DNA from 4 places in the Mesorhizobium sp. M0060 genome. Region 1 is predicted to be linked to each of the others. Evidence: predicted binding sites of a transcription regulator. Region 1 holds the regulator's gene; each other region holds the start of a gene.
The links. The regulator PhoB, encoded in region 1, activates phosphate uptake and scavenging genes when phosphate is short. The targets are predictions, from matches to a motif close to TGTCATNNANCTGTCAT.

Region 1 (2,201 bases):
GAATTCCGACAATGCGCTGGCGCAGCGCGTTGTTTCGGACGACGCCATCATGGATGCGCGTCAACGCGAACTGGACGACCGCGCCATCACCCTGATCGCCAAGCGCCAGCCGATGGCCCACGATCTGCGCCATGTCGTCGGGGCGATCCGCATGGCCGGCGACCTCGAACGCATCGGCGACCTTGCCAAGAATATCGCCAAGCGTGTGAGTGCGGTCGGCCTCAGCGTCACGCCGCGCGACCTATCGCATTCCATCGATGCGATGGCGCAGCTGGTGCTCATCCAGGTGCAGGGCGTCATCGAGGAGTATGCTGCCGGCGATGCGGCCGCGCTGGCCAAGCTACGCGCCGCCGACGAGCGCATCGACGTCAAATACACGTCCGTGTTCCGCGAGCTGTTGACGTACATGATGGAAGACCCGCGCAACATCACCGCTTGCACGCATCTGCTGTTCTGCGCCAAGAATCTGGAGCGGATCGGCGACCATGTCACCAACATCGCCGAAAATGCGTATTATGTGCTGACCGGCGAGCAATTGCCTGTCAATCGTCCGAAGCAGGACGAAACGACAATGTCCGCACCGGTGACATGATGGGGGTGCCCAGCCGATGATCGCACCACGCATAATGGTGGTGGAGGACGAGGAGCCGTTGGGTGTGCTGCTCCGCTACAATCTCGAATCCGAAGGCTACCAGGTCGAGGTGGTGACACGCGGCGACGAAGCCGAGATCCGTTTGCAGGAGAATGTGCCCGATCTTCTGGTGCTCGACTGGATGATACCAGCGGTTTCCGGCATCGAGCTCTGCCGACGGTTGCGGGTGCGCCCCGAAACCGAGCGGCTGCCGATCATCATGCTGACCGCGCGCGGCGAGGAGAGCGACCGGGTGCGCGGTCTTTCGACCGGCGCCGACGACTATCTGGTCAAACCGTTTTCGACACCGGAATTCATGGCCAGGGTCAAGGCGCTGCTGCGCCGCGCCAAGCCGGAAGTGCTGTCCAGCGTGCTGAAGGTCGGCGACATCGTGCTCGATCGCGAATCGCACAGGGTCTATCGCAAGAAGAGCGAAATCCGGCTCGGGCCGACCGAATTCCGGCTGCTCGAATTCATGATGCGGCATCCCGGCCGCGTCTTCTCGCGCAGCCAGTTGCTCGATAATGTCTGGGGCGAGACGATCTACATCGACGAACGCACCGTCGACGTGCATGTCGGGCGGCTGCGCAAAGCCGTCAATAACGGCCGCATGCCGGATGTCATCCGCACCATCCGCGGTGCCGGCTATGCGATCAGGGAAGATTGACCTGCCTGGTCAGGCTACGTTCTTTCTGATGCCGGGCCTCATTTGCGCGCCCGGCGCGAAAATCTCCTGGTCGACGAAGCTTAACGCCCGCATCGCGCAGCCTTCGCGGATCAGCGGCAATTCGTTCGGCTCGGTGTCGAAGGAGATCGAGCTCGAATGCTGGCCACCGGCGGTCTGGGCGATGGCCTTGCGCAAGGCCGGCTCGATCAGATCGAAGGCGGCGGCACTGACGCCGACCATCGCGACCGGTGCTGGATCGATCAGCGCGAACAACGAGCCGAGACCGAAACCCAGCGCTTCGCCGGCCCTGCGGTAGGCCTCGCGTTCCGGCCCATCCTTCTCGCGGGCCCGGGCCGCCAACGCGCGCATGTCGGCGTCGCTGACGTCGGCGACCGGTTTGCTGTCTTCGCTCATCCCCGTAGCGTTGCGCCAGATGGCGTAATTGCCTGCATAGGCCTCGATGCAGCCGCGCCGCCCGCAACGGCAGAGCGCGCCGCCTGGACGATGGATCATGTGGCCAAACTCGCCGCCCGAGGAATGCGTGCCGGTGAACAGCTCGCCCTTCAGCACCAGCCCCATGCCGATGCCGTGCGAAAGCAGGATGGCGATGAAGTCGTCGCGATAGCGATCCGGATCGCGCCAGCGCAAAGCCACCGCCATCATATTGCAATCGTTCTCCACCGTGGCCGGGATGCCGAATTCGTCTTCCAGCATGTCGGCAAAGGCGATGTCCGTCTGCGGCGTGATCGGCGACCACAGCATGGCGCGTGCAGGGGAGTCGGTAATTCCCTGAATCGCCAGGGCGATGCGGGCGACACTGCGGACGTCAAGGTCTGGATCTTCCAGCCGGCGCCGGACGATGGCCATGCATTCGCGGATCAGCTCGTCGCGCGGCATGGTCAG
Region 2 (2,201 bases), on a different contig from region 1:
GTGCGGTTCAGCGCGAAGGCGGTCGGCACTACGCCGATCAGGATGAGCATGATGAGGCCCATGCCCTTTTGCCCGTCATTGGAGCCGTGGGCAAAGCTGACGCCGGTGCAGGTGAAGATAAGCAACGCCCGGATCCACAGCGGCGGCGGGGCTCTCGACTTAGGCGCCTCGTAGAGCTCGCGGTTCCTGACCAGCAGCTTCATCACCAGAAGCAGCAGCGCAGCCAGGCCGAACCCGACCAGCGGTGAGATCAGAAGCGACAGGCCGACATTGAACGCCTGCGACCAGTCGATGCCGCTGGTGATGGAGCCGGCCGGAGCCGTGAACTGGTTGGCGAGGCCGACGCCGATGATCGAGCCGATCAGTGTGTGCGAGCTCGAGGCAGGCAGGCCGAGATACCAGGTTCCGAGATTCCAGATGATCGCGGCGACCAGCAGCGCGAAGACCATGGCCAGTCCCGAGCTCGATCCGACCTGAAGGATCAACTCGACCGGCAGCAGCGAAATGATGCCGAAGGCGACCGCCCCGCTGGCGGTGAGCACGCCGAGGAAGTTGAAGAAGCCGGACCACATCACCGCAAGCTCGGCCGGCATGGAATGCGTGTAGATCACCGTTGCCACCGCATTGGCGGTGTCGTGAAAACCGTTGACGAATTCGAAGCCGAGCGCGATCAGCAGCGCCAGGCCAAGCAGGATCCACGGCACCGCGACGGTGCTGGTCAGGTCCTGGCCGAGTGCGTAGCCGACATAGGCAAGGCCGCCCAGGACGATGACGGCAAAGGCCGGCAGAAACCATTTGCCGGTGCTGTTCGGCCGGTCGAGCGGATGCTCCGGCCTTGGAATTCCTGCTTCGCTTGAAACAATATCGACCATACCCCACTCCTCGTGCATTGCAGCAAAGAATGGGAGGACGCTATGTCCGCACAATGAAGCCTGTGTGACGGCAGGGCAGGTTGAGGTGACGCAAACGGGGCAATCGAAGCAAACTGACGTCCCGACAGTCGGAGCAACTGAACCCCGGCGAAGGCAACCCTCGCCTATCCCGCGATCTCCAGCAGGGACGATATCAGCAGCCGGCGCTCATCGGCGGAGAGAACATCCGAACCGAACAGGTTCATGCTGCGAAGCCCTTCGATGGCGAGATAGCAGACCAGCAGCGCCTTGAGGTCCGGCGTCTCGCCCTTCAGCCGCTCGAAAACCTGCCGCCTGAACGATTTTATCGGCGTCAGGAAATCAGGATCTTCGGCGATCGCCGAAAAGATCCAGGAGGCCGACGGTTTCGACTCCTCGGCACGATCGGCCGAAAGCCTGATATAGGCTGCAAGCGGGCTTTCGCCGCTGACGCCGCTCGTGCGAGCGGACTCCAGCGCCTGTTGGAACTCGCGCAGGTAGTCCTCGACCAGCGCCTGCATCAGCTTCGCCTTGGTCGGAAAATTGTAGAGGAGGCCGCCTTTCGACACGCCGGCACGGCTGGCGACCGCATCCAACGACAGGCTGCCAGGACCCGTCTCGCGCGCCACGTCGGCGGCGGCGGCGAGAATTTTCTCGCGCGAATTTGCTCTGCGGACCTTCATCAATCGTTCCCCCATTCATTAGCTTAGGCGGAATTGACAAGACCGTCCAGACGGTACAGTAAGATCGCCGTCATTTGAAATTGGGACCAGTCACAGGTATGTGTTCCGGTCATCCGACGGTTATGCTGGGCCGTGGCCGAGGGGACTGTTCGTGATCAAGCGCTTCATCATCGCCTTCATTCTGCTCGTGCTGGTGTGCGGCGGCATCGTCGGCTGGCAGCTTTTCCGTGACAAGATGGCCCAACAGTTCTTTGCCACCATGAAGCCGCCGGCCACGACAGTGTCGACGGTCGTTGTTAAACCGACGTCCTGGACGCCCGGCATCGAGGCGATCGGTACGGTCAGTGCCGTACGCGGCGTCGACCTGACGGTGGAGACCGCCGGCATCGTCAAGGACATCCTGTTTCACGCCAATCAGAAGGTCGCCGCCAACGCCGTGCTGCTGCAGCTCGACGATGCCGTCGAGCGAGCCGACCTCGTGGCGTCGAAGGCGCAAGCCACATCCGACCAGACGACGTTGACGCGCGCTCTTGAGCTGCAGAAGCGCGGCGTCGGCACCGACGCTACGCTCGACACGGCGCAGGCAGCGGCGTCGGTCTCCGCCGCGCAGGTAAACAAGCTGCAAGCG
Region 3 (2,201 bases), on a different contig from region 1:
ATGCCGAGGCGCTTGTAATTGGCCGCTTCCTTGTGGCCCTGCGGCAGCTCGCCAGAGAAATAGCCGTGGATGTTCTCCTCGGCCATGACATAGGTGCCCCACGGCGTGACGCCGCCGGCGCAGTTGTTGATGGTGCCAATGATTTTCGTGCCGCTCGGGTCGGCGCTGGTCTTGACGCGGTCGTGGCCGGCGACGGGGCCGGACAGCGCGATATCGGTGTTGGAGGTAATGCGTCGGTTGAGCTTGCCGTCGCCCACGACCTGCCATTTGCCGGCTTCTTTGCGGATCTCGACAATGGTGCCGCCATGCGCGGCCATCTCGACGTCGACTTGTTCTTTGCTGAGGGCCGTCTGCTTGGCTTTGCCGTCGACGATGGTGACGAGGCCCGGAAACATCAGATGCGGATTGGTGTATTCGTGATTGACCACCAGCAGGCCGTGCTCGGCCGAGCCGTCGATCGGGATATAGCCGACATAGTCGTTGTTGTAGCCGAATTGTCTGGCCTGGGCCTCCGCCGACTGTTTTGTCGGATCGAATTCCGGCGAATCGGGGAAAAGCGGATCGCCCCAGCGCAGCAGAACATCGGCGTCGTAGCCTGGTGCGACGTGATGCTTATCGTCGATGCCGGCTTCAAGCTCGTCGAAAGCGAAGGCAGAGCCTTCGGCGGCGCGGGCGTTGTCGGCGGTGATCAGCGCCAGCGGGCTGACGGTTGCCGCTATGGCCGAGACGGCAAGCGAGCCCTTGAGGAAGCCGCGGCGCGAGAACCGCGCGGCGATGATCTCGCCCATGGTGCGGTTGTCGGAGGGATTGATGGCCGGGCCGTTGTTTTCCTCGAGCTGGCTGGTGCGGAATCGGGCGTCGGGGGAGCGATGTTCAGTCATGGGGGCTTGCCTCTGGCTTCTTGGGATGGCTGGAGCGTGGCGCTTGACTGACCGCCTATCGCCGGCAGATCACAGTTTGATGACGTTGCCGGTCAATTTCCAGCTTCAGATTTCGCGTCCGTGATCGGCCCCGCTTGACCGCGACCGGCGCTTCGGAAACAAGAGCTGCGGCAGGCGCGGAAGGACCGCATCGAGAGGAACAAAAAGTGAGTTTCTGGGGACTGGGGCAGCTCGGCGTTTCGACAGTGATCTTTCTGCTGGCGGCGACGGCGGCGAAGCAATGGGGACTGGCGCCGAGCCTCGGCAAGATGGTGCTGACGCTGGCGCTCTATTCGCTGGGCAATCTGATCATGCTGAGGCTGATCCGTGAATTCGGCATGTCGGTGTCGTTCAGCCTGTCGGCGGTGATCCAGCTGGTGTCGGTCAACGTGGTGGCGCTGGTCTTCTTCGGCGAGCGCGTCAATGCCTTGCAGGCGACCGGCATCGTGCTCGCCGTCGCAGCTGTGGCGCTGATAACGCTCGGGCCCTATCTGCAAAAGCTGTAACTGCGATCGGGCCGATGAAGAACACTGCAAGCAGGCTGCGCAACTGGCTGGAGTTCCCGGTCCTGCTGGCTGGGCTGATCATTGCCGGCGGGCTGTGGGGGTTCGAAGAGCTGATGGAAATGGCGCGGGCGACCACGCCGCATGCCTTCGACACCGAAATCCTGCTCGCCTTCCGCAAAGCCGGCCAACCCGACAATCCGATCGGACCGGCATGGCTGGAAGGGGCGATGCGCGACATCACCAGCCTCGGCAGCGCCAGCGTGCTGGTACTGATCACTGCGGCAATGATCGTCTATCTGCTCCTCATCCGCAGGCCAGGCGCGGCGCTTCTCATGTTCGTCGCGGTGGCGGGCGGCCAGGTCCTGTCAAGCGTGCTGAAATTCGACATCGACCGGCCGCGCCCCGATCTGGTCTCGCATCTCGCCGACGTGGCATCGCTTTCGTTTCCGAGCGGCCACGCCATGCTGTCGGCGGTGACATATTTGACGCTGGGCAGCATGGCGGCGCGGTTTTTGCCCGGGCGGACAACGAAAATCTACGTGCTTGGGCTGGCGGTGCTGACGGCGGTGCTCGTCGGCATCAGCCGTATCTATCTCGGCGTCCACTGGCCATCCGACGTGCTGGCCGGCTGGTGCGCCGGCTTTGCCTGGGCGATGCTGTGCTGGCTGGCGGCACGGTTCCTGCAGCGATGGCTCGGGCGGGCCGATGGCACCTGACTCAGTAAGTCAATTTGCGGTCAAATCAGCCTGTTAATCAGGCCATGGCCGCAGCCTGC
Region 4 (2,201 bases), on a different contig from region 1:
GCAGCGGGTTGGCATCAAGAGCGATCACTTTGGCCGTTCCGCCATCGAGGTCATAAGTGCCGATACGGGTGACATCCGTGACTGCCAAACGCAGGCGCACAAGGCTGCCCGCCGGCAGATCGTAAATCGGGGTGACTTCCCAATTTACTGTCGAGACCGTACCCAGCGTGCCGCCGCGCGCAGCGTTGCGTGCCTTGAACAATTCGATGAACTGGCCGTCTTCGCCGAGACGGAAGTCGCGTATATTGAGCGGCAAATCCTGGTCGAAACCGGCATCTTCGTCATCTTCGACAACAAGCATGCCTGTCAGACCGCGGGCCATCTGATCGAGCGTGTTGCAATGCGGATGATACCAATAGGTGCCGGTATCCGGCGGTGTCAGAGTGTAACGGAAGCTTTCGCCCGCCGCGATGGGACGCTGGGTGAGATAAGGCACGCCGTCCATGGCATTGGCGATGCGCAATCCATGCCAGTGCACACTCGTCGCTTCATCGAGATCATTGACCACGTCTATGGAAAACGGCCTACCTCGCAATAAACGCAGAGTGGGCGGCGGCCCGCCCGCACCGAAACTCATCATCCCTTTGGTGACGGTGCCGGGCAAAATCGACCGACTGATCGCTGAAACCGGCAAGGTCAGATCGGCTGCTACGGCCCTGCCGGCAATCAGCCCGCCTGCAGCGCCGACAGCTACTGCTGCCGTGCCGCCCAGCAAGAATCCCCTGCGCGACATTCCCGACATGAAGCAGCCCTTTCAGTGGAGTATAGCGGACGTGGTGTTGTTGTCTCTTCGTTCACGAATTTCGAACCCTGGCAATGATTCAAGGTCAAGGTGGCGTAGTCTCCGAAGGACTTCAACTGAAGTTGGAGTTTCACTTGCTTTTTGATGATTGCCACACAACGTCGCACTGAGCCGCGAGGCGTCTACGTGGCAGCTCTCGCCGAACGGCGTGTTGTGGGTGTAGCGTGCCCGATTGGCAGGAGTTACGACGCAAGCTATCCCCTTGCCGGAAATGGGCTCGCCTGAAATAGCACATTTGAAGCGGCCACCGTCTCTTAAACGCCCATAAACGCAAACGCCCATAGACGCTCATCACTCGTCAGCGCTCTATCTCGGCCCATTTCTGCTCGCCGCAGGATCGGTGCAAATACGGTCATCCAATTTCAATAACGGAACCCTGTAATGCTGCCGTCACATACGGTGGCTAGGCGGATGCAGGGCGCCCTGCCCGTCCAACCTTTGGAGACAACCATGCGCGCGTTGCCGACTGTCATGGCGCTTGCGGCCCTGCTGGGCACGCAGCCCGCTTTCGCCGAATTCGTCACAGCTTTCGATTTTCCGCAGCCGAAAGACACCAGCGAATTTTACACGGTTATCGAGATTCCGGCGGGAAGCTTCACCAAATATGAGATCGATGCCGAGACAGGCCATGTCGTCGTCGATCGATATCAGTCCATGCCGGTCGTCTATCCGGCCAACTATGGTTCCGTTACCAGTTCGTTGGGCGGCGACGGCGACCCGTTGGATGCGCTTGTCTTCACCCGGGAACCCGTTGTGCCCGGTGCTCTGATCAAAGTCCGCGCCATCGGCGTGCTCAACATGGTCGACGGCGGCGAAGCGGATGACAAGATCATCGCTGTGCCGGCTACGGATATCGATCCGCAATATGACGGGGTCAAGACCATCGATGATCTTCCGGCCATCGAACGACAGCGCATCGAGGCATTCTTTCGAGTTTACAAGCAGCTACCTGAAGGCCGCAAGGCCGTTGAGCTGAACGGCTTTGGTGGCGCCAACGTCGCCATCGACATGGTTGGCAAAGCCATTGAAAGCTACCGGAACAAGAAGGACTGACAGGAAAGCAGAATCTCAACAGGAAGCTCATCCATAGGGCTGGTTCCTAGCGGTGTTGGAACACCGCTAGGGTATGCGTTGGGCTTGCGTCGCACTGTTGGATGCGCGCAAACTGCGCTTCGCTTTAGCTCCGGGCGTTTGCTGTTGATAAAGCCAAATCGTTGGCTTTATCTCCGCCTTCGCCTGGTTTCTGCTCGTCCCCTTTGACAGGCAAGCCAAACGGCGCCGTCGCCTCGGGGCATCCATCCTGAATTTTTTTCCATGACGAAATATTGAGAACCATGTCGCACTGCGCGAGTTCAGGACCTGACGGCAATTGCAGACAAGCGATTTCGCCGTGATGGAA

Region 2: a site for PhoB is predicted at 926-942, ahead of NKJ94_RS03570 (inorganic phosphate transporter). Genes of this name have one in related genera too.
Region 3: a site for PhoB is predicted at 950-966, ahead of NKJ94_RS21390 (PhoX family protein). Genes of this name have one in related genera too.
Region 4: a site for PhoB is predicted at 1,180-1,196, ahead of NKJ94_RS25525 (inorganic diphosphatase). Genes of this name have one in related genera too.

What each region holds. Positions count from the first base shown of each region.
Region 1 covers NZ_JAMYUP010000036.1:42,313-44,513, reverse strand. Annotated here, with positions in the region: gene phoU (phosphate signaling complex protein PhoU) at 1-592, shown strand, start outside; gene phoB (phosphate regulon transcriptional regulator PhoB) at 609-1,298, shown strand; gene NKJ94_RS26170 (ROK family protein) at 1,308-2,201, opposite strand, start outside.
Region 2 covers NZ_JAMYUP010000002.1:263,543-265,743, reverse strand. Annotated here, with positions in the region: gene NKJ94_RS03570 (inorganic phosphate transporter) at 1-872, opposite strand, end outside; gene NKJ94_RS03565 (TetR/AcrR family transcriptional regulator) at 1,037-1,573, opposite strand; gene NKJ94_RS03560 (efflux RND transporter periplasmic adaptor subunit) at 1,725-2,201, shown strand, end outside.
Region 3 covers NZ_JAMYUP010000023.1:4,614-6,814, reverse strand. Annotated here, with positions in the region: gene NKJ94_RS21390 (PhoX family protein) at 1-881, opposite strand, end outside; gene NKJ94_RS21385 (hypothetical protein) at 1,088-1,426, shown strand; gene NKJ94_RS21380 (phosphatase PAP2 family protein) at 1,441-2,142, shown strand.
Region 4 covers NZ_JAMYUP010000034.1:37,445-39,645, reverse strand. Annotated here, with positions in the region: gene NKJ94_RS25530 (multicopper oxidase family protein) at 1-742, opposite strand, end outside; gene NKJ94_RS25525 (inorganic diphosphatase) at 1,253-1,855, shown strand; gene NKJ94_RS25520 (hypothetical protein) at 1,980-2,201, opposite strand, start outside.